DNA from 2 places in the Variovorax sp. V93 genome. Region 1 is predicted to be linked to the other one. Evidence: predicted binding sites of a transcription regulator. Region 1 holds the regulator's gene; the other holds the start of a gene.

Region 1 (7,571 bases):
GCCAGCGGCTTGCCGTTCTTGTCGACGGCCTTGGCTGCGCAAGCAGGTGCTGCGGCGGCCTTGGCGTCTTTTTCGCACTTCTTGATGAAGCTGCCCTTGGCGGCGCCGGCCAGCGGCTTGCCGTTCTTGTCGATGGCCTTGGATTCGCAGCTTGCGCCGGCGGCGGGGGCTGCTGCGGTGGCGGGCGCCGCGGGGGTGGCCGCCGCAGGAGCGGCGGGGGTGGCAGGCGTAGCGGGCGTGGCCGCGGGAGCGGTGACAGGTGCTGGAGCCTTGGCCGGGGCCTTGTCTTGTGCCTGCGCGGCGCCGAAGGAGAGACAGGCGCCCAGGGCGACCAGGGAAAGGAACTTCTTCATGGTGATATGTCCTTGCAAGGTGGGTTGTGACAGGTGCCCCGCCCCGGGGCCGAGGCTTCTAACGGCCGAAGGCGGCAATCGGATGACGATGGTCAACGGCGCCCGGGTTTGCCCCCGGTAAAATTCGCAGATGCTATTGGTCAAACAGGAGCTGCTCGCGGCGCTCGCGAACACGCTCGAATCCCTCTCGCCCGGCGCTGGCTCCAAAGCCGCGTTCGAGTCGCCCAAGGTGGCTGCCCACGGCGATTTCGCCAGCACGGCCGCCATGCAACTCGCCAAGCCGCTCGGGCGCAAGCCGCGCGAACTGGCCGAGGAGCTCAGTGCCGCGCTGCTCGCCACCCCGGTTTTCGGCCAGTGGGTCGAAGCCATCGAGGTCGCCGGCCCCGGTTTCCTCAACATCCGCCTGAAGACCGCAGCCAAGCAGCAGATCGTGCGCGAAGTGCTGAATGCGGCCGATGCCTTCGGCCGGCAGCCCGCCACCGGCGAAAAGGTGCTGGTCGAGTTCGTCTCGGCCAACCCGACCGGGCCGCTGCACGTCGGCCACGGCCGCCAGGCCGCGCTCGGCGACGCCATCTGCAACCTGCGCGCCTCCCAGGGCGACACCGTCTGGCGCGAGTTCTACTACAACGACGCCGGCGTGCAGATCCAGACGCTGGCCCACAGCACCCAACTGCGCGCCCGCGGCTTCAAGCCCGGCGACCCCGAATGGCCGAGCGGCGAGAAGGCGCCCGCCTACAACGGCGACTACATCGCCGACATCGCCGAAGACTTCAAGGCGAAGAAGACCGTCAGGTCGGACGACCGCGAATACACCGCCAGCGGCAACATCGACGACCTCGACTCCATCCGCGAATTCGCGGTCGCCTACCTGCGCCGCGAGCAGGACCTGGACCTGCAGGCCTTCCGCGTGCGCTTCGACAACTACTACCTCGAATCGAGCCTCTACACCAGCGGCCGTGTCGAGGCCGCGGTGCAAAAGCTCGTGGCCGCCGGCAAGACCTACGAGCAGGACGGCGCGCTGTGGCTCCGGTCGACCGACTACGGCGACGACAAGGACCGCGTGATGAAGAAGCAGGACGGCACGTACACCTACTTCGTGCCCGACGTCGCCTATCACATCGCCAAGTGGGAGCGCGGCTTCCACAAGGTGGTCAACATCCAGGGCACCGACCACCACGGCACCATTGCGCGCGTGCGCGCCGGCCTGCAGGCGGCGGGGGTCGGCATTCCCGAGGGCTACCCCGACTACGTGCTGCACACCATGGTGCGCGTCATGAAGGGCGGCGAAGAGGTCAAGATCAGCAAGCGCGCGGGCAGCTACGTCACGCTGCGCGACCTGATCGAGTGGACCAGCACCGACGCCGTGCGCTTCTTCCTGCTGAGCCGCAAGCCCGACACCGAATACACCTTCGACGTCGACCTGGCCGTGGCCAAGAACAACGACAACCCGGTGTACTACGTGCAGTACGCTCATGCGCGCATCTGCTCGGTGCTGGCGGGCTGGGGCGGCGACGCGGCCGCCCTCAAGGACGTGGACCTGTCGCCGCTCGAAAGCCCGGCCGCGCAGGCGCTCATGCTGCTGCTGGCCAAGTACCCCGCCATGCTCACGGCCGCGGCCAAGGATTTCGCGCCGCACGACGTCACCTTCTACCTGCGCGAACTGGCGGCCAGCTACCACAGCTACTACGACGCGGAGCGCATCCTGGTCGACGAGGAGCCGGTCAAGCTGGCGCGGCTCGCGCTCGTCGCGGCCACCGCGCAGGTGCTGCACAATGGCCTCGCGATTCTCGGCGTCAGTGCGCCGAGCAAGATGTGAACCTCACCATGAAGAAGACAACCAGACAACGCGGCAACATCGTCATCGGGCTCATCGTCGGCCTGGTGCTGGGGTTGGGTGTCGCGCTGGGCATCGCGGTCTACGTGACCAAGGTGCCGATCCCGTTCGTGACCAAGACCCAGCGCGGCGGCGCCGAGCAGGACGAAGCCGAAGCCCGCAAGAACCGCGACTGGGATCCCAACGCACCGCTGGCCGGCAAGGCCGGTGCGCCCAAGCCACCGCCGGCCGCGGCCGGTCCGGTGGCGCCACCGGCCGGCGGCGACACCGCCGCCGTGGCGCCGGGTGCGGCGCCGCCGCCCGCTCCGCCGGTGCCGGTGGTGGTGGCTCCGAAGCCCGCGCGCCCGGCCCCGGTGCCGGCCGAGGCCAATTCCCTGCCGCCATCGAACGATCCGCTCGGCGACCTGGCGCGCGCGCGCGCCGGCGGCAACAGCGGCAGCACCGCCACGGCTTCCGCCGCGCCCGGCGGCAACAGCGCGGCGGCGGGTGCCGATCCGTTCATGTACTTCGTGCAGGCGGGCGCCTTCCGCACCACCGACGATGCCGAGGCACAGCGCGCCAAGCTGTCGCTGATGGGCGTCGAGGCCCGGGTCACCGAGCGCGAGCAGGCAGGCCGCACCGTCTACCGGGTGCGCGCGGGCCCGTTCAACAAGAAGGACGAGGCCGATCGCCTGAAGGAGCGGCTCGACAGCGGCGGCCTCGAATCGGCGCTCGTGCGCGTGCAGCGCTGAGCTTGCCGGCAGCCGTCACGGATATTCTTTAAGCTTCGCCGCGCGGCATGGGCCGCCGCCAGGATCGTCCTGGGCATGCCGCTTGCGGGAACTCCGCGCGGCGCGCCGGCTCAGTCTGCCGTACCCCACAGGAGAACTCTTTCAATGAAACGTCGTGACTTTTCGCTGGCCGCCACCTCGCTGGGCCTGCTTTCGCTGGCTGGCAACACCGCGCACGCCCAGGCGCGCGCGCCCAAGGCCGGCACCGAGTACCTGGTGCTCGACAAGCGCGTGCCGGTCGACGCGCCGGCGGGCAAGGTCGAGGTGATCGAGTTCTTCTCGTACAACTGCCCGCACTGCAACGACTTCGAGCCGCAGCTGGAAGCCTGGCTCAAGACGGCCCCCAAGGAAGTGGCGTTCCGCCGCGTGCCCGTGCCTTTCGTGGGCAACGACGTCGAGGCCAAGCAGCGCCTGTACTACGCGCTCGAAGCCATGGGCAAGGTCGACGAATTCCAGCCGAAGGTCTTCGACGCCATCCACAAGCAGCGCCAGAACGTGAACGGCGACGCCAACATCATTGCCTGGGCGGGAGCCAACGGCCTGGACGGCGCCAAGTTCAAGGAAGTCTTCACCTCCTTCGGCGTGGCCAGCAAGGCCAAGCGCGCCGCGCAGCTGACCGACGCCTACAAGGTGGCCGGCGTGCCGGCGCTGGCCGTGAACGGGCGCTGGTACGTGGACGGCGAGCTGGCCGGCAACATGACCAAGGCGCTGCAGGTCACCAACTACCTGATCGGCGAAGCCAAGAAAGGCTGACCCCGGGCTGCGCGGCACTTCGCGTCCGCTGCGCGCCCACACCCCCTTGCAGGGGGCGGCACCTGCGGCCCGGCAAAGCCGGTTCCGCGGTGTCTCCCGGATGGGATGTCAAGCCCGCATTTGGCGGGCTTTTTCATTTGCGGTTGAAGGCTTGGCGCCATCCGCCGCATACAATGCAGAGCAAGTTTCGTGCCTCTATGACATTGCACTCCTACTCCCACACCACCCCTCTTCTTCGCAGCACCGGCCGCCTGGCCCGTCTCGCTCGCGCGGCTATCGGTGCGCTGCTGCTGGCCGGCCTGGCCTCGGGCGCGCTGGCCGAGACCGCCGACCGCAGCAAGCCGATGAACATCGAATCCGATGCGATGCGCTACGACGACCTCAAGCAGACGAGCGTGTTCACGGGCAACGTGCTGGTCACCAAGGGCACGATCATCATCCGCGGCGCGCGCATCGACGTACGCCAGGATGCCGAGGGCTACCAGTACGGCGTGGTCACGGCGGCGCCCGGCAAGCGGGCCTACTACAAGCAGAAGCGCAATGCGCCCGACGAGTGGATCGAGGGCGAATCCGAGGTCATCGAGTACGACAGCCGCGCCGACAACGTCAAGTTCATCCGCAATGCCGTCATGCGCCGCCTGCTCGGCGCCACGCCGAACGACGAGAGCCAGGGTGCGCTGATCGTCTACGACCAGAGCAACGACACCTACACCGTCAATGGCTCCACCGTGCCGCCGAACACCGCGGTGAACGCGCCGGCGGGCGGACGGGTGAAGACCATCCTCACGCCCAAGAGCGCCACCGCGCCGGCCCCGGGAGCTTCGGCGCCCGCCGGCGGACGGGCCGCGCCCGCGGCAGCAGCCCCCCAGCCGGCGCCCGGCGCCGGCCTGCGCTCGACCACCACGCTGGGCGGCGAAGGGGAAGGGCGCAAGTGATCGAAACCGCTGGAACCCAGAACGCCGACGGCACGCCGGGCAGCCGCCTGGTGGTGCGCGGACTGCAGAAAAGCTACGGCAGCCGCAAGGTCGTGCGGGACGTCTCGCTCGACGTGCAAAAGGGCGAGGTCGTCGGGCTGCTCGGCCCCAACGGCGCGGGCAAGACCACGTCGTTCTACATGATCGTGGGCCTGGTGCGGGCCGACGCGGGCGACATCACCATCGACGGCGAGCCCATCGCCCACATGCCGATCCACCGGCGCGCCCGCATGGGCCTGAGCTACCTGCCGCAGGAAGCCTCCATCTTCCGCAAGCTCACGGTCGAGGAAAACGTGCGCGCCGTGCTCGAACTCCAGCGCGAACCCGACGCCAGCGGCAAGCCCGCGCCTTTGACGAAGCAGCGCATCGAGGAGCGGCTCTCGGGGCTGCTGGCCGACCTGCGGGTGGACCATCTTCGCGATTCGCCCGCGCTCGCGCTCTCGGGCGGCGAACGCCGCCGGGTCGAGATCGCCCGCGCGCTGGCCACGCAGCCGCGCTTCATCCTGCTGGACGAGCCCTTCGCCGGCATCGACCCGATCGCGGTGATCGAGATCCAGCGGATCATCAGCTTCCTGAAGGAGCGCGGCATCGGCGTGCTCATCACCGACCACAACGTGCGTGAGACGCTGGGCATCTGCGATCACGCGTTCATCATCAGCGACGGGCATGTGCTGGCACAAGGCACACCCTCGGAGATCGTCGACAACGCCGAAGTACGCAGGGTGTACCTCGGCGAGCACTTCCGGATGTAAGGGAGGAGTCGGTCTCCATGAAGCAAGGGCTGTCCCTTCGCGTTTCGCAGCACCTGGCGCTCACGCCCCAGCTGCAGCAGTCGATCCGGCTGCTGCAGCTGTCCACGCTCGAACTGAGCCAGGAGGTGGAGCAGATGCTGGACGAGAACCCGTTCCTCGAACGCACCGCGGAAGAAGCGGCGCGCGAGGAGTTCGGGCTCGACGCCATCGACACGCCGGTGCCGCGCGACGAAGCCGGTGAAGCCGCCGAGGGCGAATTCGCCTCGGCCCCGGCCAGCAGCGCAACCACCACTTCGAGCGAAACCTCCTCGGCAGCCGAGGCCGACGTACCCGCCGCCGACGCCACCGAGCGCGAGCCCGACTGGGAAGGCGACGGCACCGTCGACATGGCGCCCGACGACAGCGAATGGGGCAGCGACGCCCCCGCGCGCCAGAACAACCTGGGCGACGACGAACGCGCCGACGCCACCGAGCTCGCGCGCAGCCAGGAGTCGCTGCAGTCCTTCCTGCACCGGCAGGCGCTGAGCCTGCGGCTCAACGAGAACGACAGCGCCGCGCTGCGCTTCCTGATCGAATCGCTCAACGACGACGGCTACCTCGAAGACTCCCTGCCGGCGCTGGCCTCGGGCCTCGCGGGCGACGACAACGACCAGTTCGACGAACTGGTGCACCACTTCCAGGTGGCGCTCGGCCTGCTGCAAAGCCTGGAGCCGGCCGGCGTCGGCGCGCGCGATCTGGGCGAATGCCTGTGCATCCAGCTGCGCGCGCTGGCCAGCGAAAGCGAGACCGAAGAGCAGGCCCTGGTGCGCAAGACCGCCATCGCGATCTGCAAGCAGCCGATGGAGCTGCTCGCGCGGCGCGATTTCAAGCGCCTGGCCACGCTCACGCGCACCAACGAAGAGGTGGTGCGCTCGGCGCTGCAGATCATCTCGCGCCTGGAGCCCAAGCCGGGCCGCCGCTTCGTCGACGTCGAGCGCAACATCGTGATTCCCGACGTGATCGTCACCAAGATCGGCCGCGGCACCAACGCCAAGTTCCGCGTCATGCTCAACCCCGAGGTGATGCCGCGGCTGCGCGTGCACGACATCTATGCCGGCGCGCTCAAGTCGCACAAGGGCGAGGGCAGCCAGGCGCTGTCGCAGCGGCTGCAGGAGGCGCGCTGGTTCATCAAGAACATCCAGCAGCGCTTCGACACCATCCTGCGCGTGAGCAACGCCATCGTCGAGCGGCAGAAGAGCTTCTTCGTGCACGGCGAGCTCGCAATGCGGCCCTTGGTGCTGCGCGAGATCGCCGACGAACTCGGCCTGCACGAATCGACCATCTCGCGCGTGACCACGGCCAAGTACATGGCCACGCCTTTCGGCACGGTCGAGCTCAAGTACTTCTTCGGCTCGGCGCTCGGCACCGAGACCGGCGGCAATGCGTCGAGCACCGCCGTGCGCGCGCTGATCAAGCAGTTCGTGAGCTCCGAGAGCATCAAGAAACCGCTGTCCGACAGCCAGATCTCCGAGATGCTCAAGGAGCAGGGCATCGAGTGCGCACGCCGCACCGTGGCCAAGTACCGCGAGGCCTTGCGCATCGCGCCCGCCAACCTTCGCAAGGCCCTGTAGAAAGCCGCCGATGGCCCGCCGCCTGCTGTCGCGCTGTGGGCAATGGGTCTTCGCCATGGCGGCGGCGCTGCTGTTCGCCGGCTGCGCCACCCTGCCCGACGAGGCACCGCGTCCGCCCACCAAGGCCATGGCCGCCTCGGCCGACACCGCGCTCGGCAAGATCGCGCTGGCCTCGCAGCCCGACCCCGACCTGAGCGGCTTTCGCCTGATGCCGGGCGGCGACTTCGCCTTCGACACCCGCATCCAGCTCGCGCGGCGCGCCCAGCGCACGCTCGACGTGCAGTACTACCAGATCGAGAACGACGAGACCGGCCGCTACCTGCTGCGCACGCTGCGCGATGCGGCCCGGCGCGGCGTGCGCGTGCGGCTCCTGATGGACGATCTCTACACCTCGGGCGAGGACGAGCTGCTGCTCGGCCTGGCCGCCACGCCCAACGTCGAGCTGCGCCTGTTCAACCCCTTTCCGGCCGGGCGCGGCAGCCTGCTCAGGCGCTTCACCGCTTCGCTGTTCGATTTCAGCCGCGT
Region 2 (7,571 bases), 2.1 Mb from region 1:
GCGAGCGGCGTCAGCACGAACACGCCGGTCAGGAGGTCGAAGCCGAGCAGGTAGAGGATGCAGAAGCCGACGGGAAACAGGATCGCGCCGATGATCGAATAGCCGGTCTGCACGTTGATGGTGACGGCAAACACCGCCGCCAGCGCGAGGATCGCGCCTGCCATGAAGGCGCGGATGAGCGTGTCGCGCGTGGACATGAAGATCTTGGATTCACCAGCGTCCACCATCTTGGTGACGAATTCGGAAGGCTGCAGATAGGCCATGGCTTTTTTCTTTGGGATTGAAGAGTGGGAGGCTGAACGAAAAAAAGGGAAGGGGGCTGCGCCTCAGGCGGCCTTCTCCAGCGCGGGCTGCGCCGCGCGAGTTGCGGCCGCGAGCCCTTGCAGCACATCGCCGACCACGATGATCGAAGGGCTGCCAAGGCCGTTGTCGGCAATCGTGCGCTGCAGCGTCGCCAGCGTGCCGACGGCGTGCCGCTGCAAAGGCAGGCTGGCGTTCTGCACCACCACGATCGGCGTGGCCGGCGGCAGTCCGCTCAGCAGTTCGTCCTGGATCGAGCCTGCGCTCGATACGCCCATGTAGATGACCAGCGTGAGGCGCGCCGAATGGGCCGTGGCGGCCAGCGTGCGCCAGTCGGGCCCCGGTGATCCGGGCTTGGCGTGGCCGGTGATGAACACCACGCCCTGCGCATGCGCACGGTGCGTGAGCGGCACGCCGAGCGAAGTGAGCCCGGCCAGTCCGGCCGTGATGCCGTTCACCACTTCCACATGGATGCCGGCCTGCGCGAGGTGCTCGACCTCTTCACCGCCGCGTCCGAAGATGAAAGGGTCGCCGCCCTTGAGCCGGACCACCTGCTCGCCTTCGCGAACCGCCATGATCATCAGCCGCTCGATGAAACTTTGCGGCGTGCTCTTGCAGCCGCCGCGCTTGCCGACCTGGATCACGCGCGCGCCGGGCGCCGCCATGGCGACGATGTCGTCGCTGACCAGGTCGTCGACGAGCAGCACGGTGGCCGACTGGATGGCCCTGAGCGCCTTCAGCGTGAGCAGTTCGGGATCGCCGGGGCCGGCACCGACGAGGGTGCAGCGGCCGAGCGCCATGGGCGCCCGGACATGCGTCGCAGGCGTCGAGGAAGTCAGAGTGAGGCTCATGGTGGCTCGGCGGTTCAGGCGGCCGTGTCTTCGGACAGGCGGGCGCGGTTCGCGGGCCCTGCAACGGGGCGCTCCAGTTCGACGGCATGCGTCGCGAGTTCTTTCGAGTCCAGATGCACCACGCCTTCGGCCACCTTCACCGCAAACCGCGGCGTGCACCCTTCGTCGGGCGATTGGGCGCAGCCGTCCTGCAGCCCGATGGCCCAGTTGTGCAGCGGGCAGGCCACGCTGGTGCCGAACACGATGCCCTGGCTCAAGGGGCCGCCCTTGTGCGGGCAGCGGTCGAGCAGCGCGAACACCTGGTCCTCGGCGTTGCGGAACACCGCCACATCCACGCCCACCGGCCGCGCCACGCGGCGCGCGCCCAGCACCGGGATGTCCTCGACGCGGCAGATCACCTGCCATTCGTTGCTGTTGCTGTTGTTGCTCATGAGTTGTTTTCTCCTTGCCGTTCAGGCCGCCTGCGTTGCTTCGTGCACCACCGCCACCGGCGTGAACTGCCGCACATCCACCTGCGCCTGGCTCGATTCGAACCACGGATCGGGCTCCCCATCCAGCGCGAACTGCAGCCGCTCCCACAGCGCCTTGCGGCCAGCTTCGTCTTCGAGGATCTTCTTCTTCACATAGTCCAGCCCCACCCGCCCGATGTAGTGCACCGTGCGCTCCAGGTACCAGCCTTCCTCGCGGTACAGCTGCAGGAAGGCGCCCGAATACTCCATCACCTCGGCCGCCGTCTTCACCTTCACCAGGAACTGCGCCACCTCGGTCTTGATCCCGCCGTTGCCGCCCACGTACAGCTCCCAGCCCGAATCCACCCCGATCACCCCCACGTCCTTGATCCCGGCCTCGGCGCAGTTGCGGGGGCACCCCGAGACCGCCAGCTTCACCTTGTGCGGCGAATACATCGCCCACAGCGCGCGCTCCAGGTCCTTGCCCATCTGGGTGGAGTCCTGCGTGCCGAAGCGGCACCACTCGCTGCCCACGCAGGTCTTCACCGTGCGCAGGCTCTTGGCATAGGCAAAGCCCGAGGGCATGCCGATGTCCTTCCACACGCCCTCCAGGTCCTCCTTCTTCACCCCCAGGAGGTCGATGCGCTGGCCGCCCGTGACCTTGACGGTCGGGATCTTGTACTTGTCGGCCGCGTCCGCGATGCGCCGCAGCTCGTCGGGCGTGGTGTGGCCGCCCCACATCCGGGGAATGACGGAATAGGTGCCGTCCTTCTGGATGTTGGCGTGGCTGCGCTCGTTGATGAAGCGGCTCTGCGGATCGTCCCTGGCCTCCTTGGGCCAGGTGCTGATCAGGTAGTAGTTGATGGCCGGGCGGCAGGTGGCGCAGCCGTTGGGCGTGCGCCAGCCCAGGTTGCGGTAGACCTCGTCGTGCGTCAGGTAGTGTTCCCGGCGGATGGCGTCGCGCACGTCCTGGTGGTTCGCGTCGGTGCAGCCGCACACCGCCTTCTTCTTCGGCGTGGCCGAGTAGTCGCCGCCGGCGGTGAACATCAGGATCTGCTCGACCAGCCCGGTGCACGAGCCGCAGCTGGCGCTGGCCTTGGTGTGCTTCTTGACCTCGTCCAGGGTGAACAGGCCCTTGTCCTTGATGGCCTTGCAGATGGTGCCCTTGGTCACGCCGTTGCAGCCGCACACCTCGGCGTCGTCGGGCATGCTGGCGGCCTTGCTGTGGCCCTCGTGGCCGGTGTCGCCGATGTTGGACTCGCCGAACATCAGCTTGTCGCGGATGTCGTGCACGCTGCGCCCGTCGCGCAGCAGCTTGAAGTACCAGCTGCCGTCCACCGTGTCGCCGTACAGGCAGGCGCCCACCAGCTTGTCGTCCTTGATGACGAGTTTCTTGTAGACCCCGCCGAAGGGGTCGCTCATGACGATCTCCTCGGTGCCCTCGCCGCCCATGAACTCGCCGGCGGAGAAGAGGTCGATGCCGGTGACCTTGAGCTTGGTGGAGGTGAGCGAGCCCAGGTAGCGCCCGATGCCGAACTGGGCCAGGTGGTTGGCCGCGACCTTGGCCTGCTCGAACAGGGGGGCGACCAGGCCGTAGGCGATGCCGCGGTGGGCCGCGCATTCGCCCACCGAGTAGATGCGCGCATCGGTCACGGTCTGCATGGTGTCGGTGACGACGATGCCGCGGTTGCAGTGCAGGCGCATCTGCTCGGCCAGCTCGGTGTTGGGGCGGATGCCGACAGCCATGACGACCAGGTCGGCGGGCACTTCGGTGCCGTCCTTGAAGCGGATGGCGGCCACGCGGCCCTGGTCGTTGCCCACCAGCTCCTGGGTCTGGGCGCCGATGAGGAACTTCAGGCCGCGGTCTTCGAGCGACTTCTGCAGGAGCTTGCCGGCGACGTCGTCGAGCTGGCGCTCCATGAGCCAGGGCATGACGTGCACCACGGTGACGTCCATGCCGCGCAGCATCAGGCCGTTGGCCGCCTCCAGCCCGAGCAGGCCGCCGCCGATGACGACGGCGCTCTTGTGGGTCTTGGCGGTCTCGATCATGTAGTCGGTGTCGGCGATGTCGCGGTAGGCGATGACGCCCTTCAGGTCGCGGCCGGGCACGGGCAGCATGAAGGGGTTGGAGCCGGTGCACATCAGGAGGCGGTCGTAGGGGGCTTCGGTGCCATCTTCGGCGCGCACGATGCGCTTGACGCGGTCGACCTCGACCACCTTCTTGCCGGCGTGCAGGGTGATGTGGTTCTCGGCGTACCACTCCCAGCTGTTGAGCACGATCTCGTCGACGGTCTGCTCGCCCGCGAGCACGGGCGACAAGAGGATGCGGTTGTAGTTGGGGTGCGGCTCGGCACCGAAGACGGTGATGTCGTACAGGTCGGGCGCGAGCTTCAGGAGCTCCTCCAGCGTGCGCACGCCGGCCATGCCGTTGCCGACCATCACGAGCTTGAGTTTCTTCATCATGGGTGGGCCTTTCGGGGAATCAGCTGATTCGAAACAACAATGCAAATGCCGAAGCGCAGCCCTTGCGGGGCCGCGTTGTTCGGCGGGGTTAGGGGGTAGGAATGCCTGCGGAAGCGCGGGCGGGGGTGCTGGGCGCTCTTCACGCTCCGGGCTCCGCAGGACCGCGGAAACCTCACCAAAACAGTGCTTCGTTACACCGTGAACTTTCGGTCATGCAAAGACCGTGCCTGCTCCACACCGCACTCGCGCGGCGCGAAAAACCCGTCGCCCGGCACTTCCAACAAGCGAGCCGAGGGGTCAACATGTGTGCCGTGCGGCCGATCCGCACGAAGAGCAGCTGCGGCGCACCAATTCAAGGAGCAAAAGACATGTCGAATCACGTTTACAAGTCGCTCGAGCTGACCGGCTCTTCGCCGATCGGCATCGAGGATGCCGTGCAGACGGCCATCACCAAGGCGCACGAGACGGTCCGCAACATCCAATGGTTCACTGTCACCGAGACGCGTGGCCACGTGGTGGACGGCAAGGTCGCGCACTGGCAGGTGACGGTGAAGATCGGGTTCACGCTGGAGTAGCCGCGAGCGGCGTGCCAGGCGCAAGAGAGCAGGGCGGTGGCCGGTGGGCGGGCCCCTAGGACCCGATCAGGTGCAGCGCCACCTGCCTGCGATGCGGCCTCACCCGGTGCTCCCACAGATAGATGCCCTGCCAGGTGCCCAGGGCCATGCGCCCGTTCGTCACGGGAATGGAAAGCTGGACCGCGGTCAGCGCCGAACGTACATGGGCCGGCATGTCGTCCGGCCCTTCGTCGCGGTGCCGGAACAGCGGATCGCCATCGGGCACCAGGCGCGCAAGGAAACGGTCGAGGTCTGCCTGCACATCCGGATCCGCGTTCTCCTGCACCAGCAGGCTGGCCGAGGTATGGCGGATGAAGAGCGTCAGCAGCCCGGTTTGAAAGCTGGTGCGTTCGACCCATTGCGCGACGGCGCCTGTGATTTCCAGAAGGCCGCGGCCATCGGTGTCGAAGTCGAGCGTGGTGGTGGTCTGGCTGAGCATCGCAATCAGCACTTTAGCGCTGGAAATTCCGCGCACGTGCCCGAGATGCACGCCACCGGGGTACCTACCGGGCGAAAAATGAGTCGCTGACGAGCGTGGCCCGGGACTAACATGCAATCGTTCGACGCGCGGTTTCGCACGAGGCTGCCGCGGACCAACTGCTCACTCGTGCAAGGAGAGTAGTGATGGCAAGTCCCATGAATGTCACCAAGCTTCAGACGAAATCCCATGACGAGCCGGACGAGGTTCGGGAGCCGGAAAAAACGCGCGTCGAAGTGGTCCGCCTCGAGGGATACACGCTGGGACGCTTCAAGTTCCAGCCCGGATGGCGCTGGTCGAAGTGCATCAAGCCGGTCGTCGGCACGGAGAGCTGCCAGGTCGCTCACGTCGGGTACGTGGTTTCCGGGCGGATAACCGTGCAAATGAATGACGGCTCGAAGACCACCCTGGAGGAAGGCATGTCGTACACCATTCCACCGGGCCATGACGCATGGGTCGAAGGCAATGACCCGTTCGTTGGCTTCGAGGTGATCAGCGCAGAGGAATACGCAAAGCCCAAGAGCTGATCCCGACGGGGCTGCCGGCCGACTGCCAATGGCGACAAGGATTTACCGCAGCAGTTGCAGAAGAAAGCAATGGGGCATGGACGGCAAGGTCCTGCAGGGTGCGGTCGGCATCAATGTTATTTAACATAATGCACATTGTGTTCCTTTTTGGAGTGGACCGATCGGACGCCAATCCCGGCAAAATCCAGCCCGCCCTCAGGAACCCATGGGACTCACCGACGCCAGCGTCGGATCGAAGTCGGCCTCCACGCGCCCCACATCCGGCACCCGCGGATAGCGCAGTACGCGGTAGCCGGCCTCCACCAGCAGCGCCTCGCGGTCCAGGTCGCGCTGCGACTTCCCCTTGCTGCTCTTGTCGCCGCCGAACGCGACCACGGCCACGACCTTGAACGAACGGTCGCACACGACGAAGTCGGCGATCTTCCGGCTGAACGAGCTTCGCGCCGCGCGCGTGCGGGCCGTGAGCAATGCTCCGAAGCTGACCTGCGGCAGCACCACCAAGTCCGGCAGCGTCTGCACCAGCCGGTTGTACATGGCCTGTTCGCGTGCCGTGAGCGGCGGGCGCGCCTTGGGCTTGTCGACGAAGCCGCTGCTGTTTTGCGCCGAGTTCTTCTTGGCGACCGCTGCGAGCACAAGCAGTCCGATGGACAGCAAAAAGATTATGAATAGGAACGTATTCATCTCTGTTTCTCCTTCAGCGCAGAGTCTCGCACGAGGCGCGGGCGCCCTTTTTTTGGCGTTTTCCCGAGCCTGCCGATGCGGCGGATCCGGCCCTCAATGGAGCGTGTGGAAGCTCACCATTTGCCATCCTTCGGAATGGCCTTGGGATCGGCCTTGGCGCCAGCCGCAGCCGCGATCAGCTGCGCGGCTTCCGGACGGTTGGCCTTGTTCGCGAAGTCGACGGCCGTCATGCCGAGCTGGTTCTTCATCGCGGTGTCCGCGCCTTCGGCCAGCAGGAGCTTCACGGCCTCGGTCGAGCCGTACATCGCGGCCATCATGAGCGGCGTGGTGCCGTTGGGCGATTGCGCATCGATGAAGGCGAACTTGTCGAGCAGCACCTTCATGATGCTCAGCTGGCCGCTGCTCGCGGCGTAATGCAGCGGCGTCCAGCCGGTCTTGTTGACGGCGGCGTCGCGCTTGAGCAGCTGCGCGACCACGTCCTGCTGGCCTTTGATGGCGGCCAGCATCAGCGGGGTTTCGTCCTTGGCATTGGCCAGGTCGACGTCGGTCTGCGGCGATTCGAGCAGCACCTGGACCACCTTGGGGGACGGTTCGCGCAGCGCAATGATCAGGCCGGTCTGGCCGTGCTCGTCGCGTGTGTTGGGGTCGAAACCGCGGTTCAGCAGGGTGCGCACGCCGCTCGCGTTGTCGCCGCGCACGGCCCGGAAGAAGTCTTCGAACGAGCCTGCATGGGCGGAAAAAATTGCTGTTACGACAGCAAGATACAAGAACTTCTTGATGTATTTCTTCATATTGCTTTGACTCCCTTGAACAGCGCTTCGAAGTTGTGGCTCGTGGCCTCGGCCACGGCTTCGAGCGGCAGCTTGCGCAGTTCGGCGATCTGCTTCGCCACAAAGGGCACGTAGGATGGATTGTTGGTCTTGCCGCGGTATGGCACGGGCGCCAGGTACGGGCTGTCGGTTTCGATCAGCATCCGGTCGAGCGGCACGAAGGCCGCCACGTCGCGCAGGTCCTGCGCCTTCTTGAAGGTCAGGATGCCCGAAAAGGAAATATAAAAGCCCAGGTCGAGCGCGGCGCGCGCCACTTCGGCGGTCTCGGTGAAGCAATGGAACACGCCGCCCGCAGCGTTGCCGGCGCCGTCCTCGCCCTCCTCCTTGAGGATGGCCAGCGTGTCGGCCGAGGCTTCGCGCGTGTGGATGACCAGCGGC

What was found. Region 1 encodes sigma-54, which starts transcription at its own class of promoters, with help from an activator protein. Its sites were predicted from a motif close to TGGCANGNAANCTGCTTT; they were not measured.
Region 2: nirB (nitrite reductase large subunit NirB) is a predicted target of sigma-54. The motif match lies at 4,275-4,292, and genes of this name have one in related genera.

What each region holds. Positions count from the first base shown of each region.
Region 1 is NZ_AP028669.1:568,847-576,417, forward strand. It holds gene ACAM54_RS02545 (hypothetical protein) at 1-353, opposite strand, end outside; gene argS (arginine--tRNA ligase) at 484-2,169, shown strand; gene ACAM54_RS02555 (SPOR domain-containing protein) at 2,178-2,918, shown strand; gene ACAM54_RS02560 (thiol:disulfide interchange protein DsbA/DsbL) at 3,063-3,710, shown strand; gene lptA (lipopolysaccharide transport periplasmic protein LptA) at 3,908-4,645, shown strand; gene lptB (LPS export ABC transporter ATP-binding protein) at 4,642-5,436, shown strand; gene ACAM54_RS02575 (RNA polymerase factor sigma-54) at 5,454-7,046, shown strand; gene ACAM54_RS02580 (phospholipase D family protein) at 7,057-7,571, shown strand, end outside.
Region 2 is NZ_AP028669.1:2,712,649-2,720,219, reverse strand. It holds gene ACAM54_RS12890 (formate/nitrite transporter family protein) at 1-263, opposite strand, end outside; gene cobA (uroporphyrinogen-III C-methyltransferase) at 327-1,100, opposite strand; gene nirD (nitrite reductase small subunit NirD) at 1,166-1,582, opposite strand; gene nirB (nitrite reductase large subunit NirB) at 1,604-4,060, opposite strand; gene ACAM54_RS12870 (dodecin) at 4,432-4,638, shown strand; gene ACAM54_RS12865 (secondary thiamine-phosphate synthase enzyme YjbQ) at 4,694-5,116, opposite strand; gene ACAM54_RS12860 (cupin domain-containing protein) at 5,302-5,682, shown strand; gene ACAM54_RS12855 (DUF2726 domain-containing protein) at 5,878-6,363, opposite strand; gene ACAM54_RS12850 (ankyrin repeat domain-containing protein) at 6,477-7,154, opposite strand; gene ACAM54_RS12845 (TatD family hydrolase) at 7,151-7,571, opposite strand, start outside.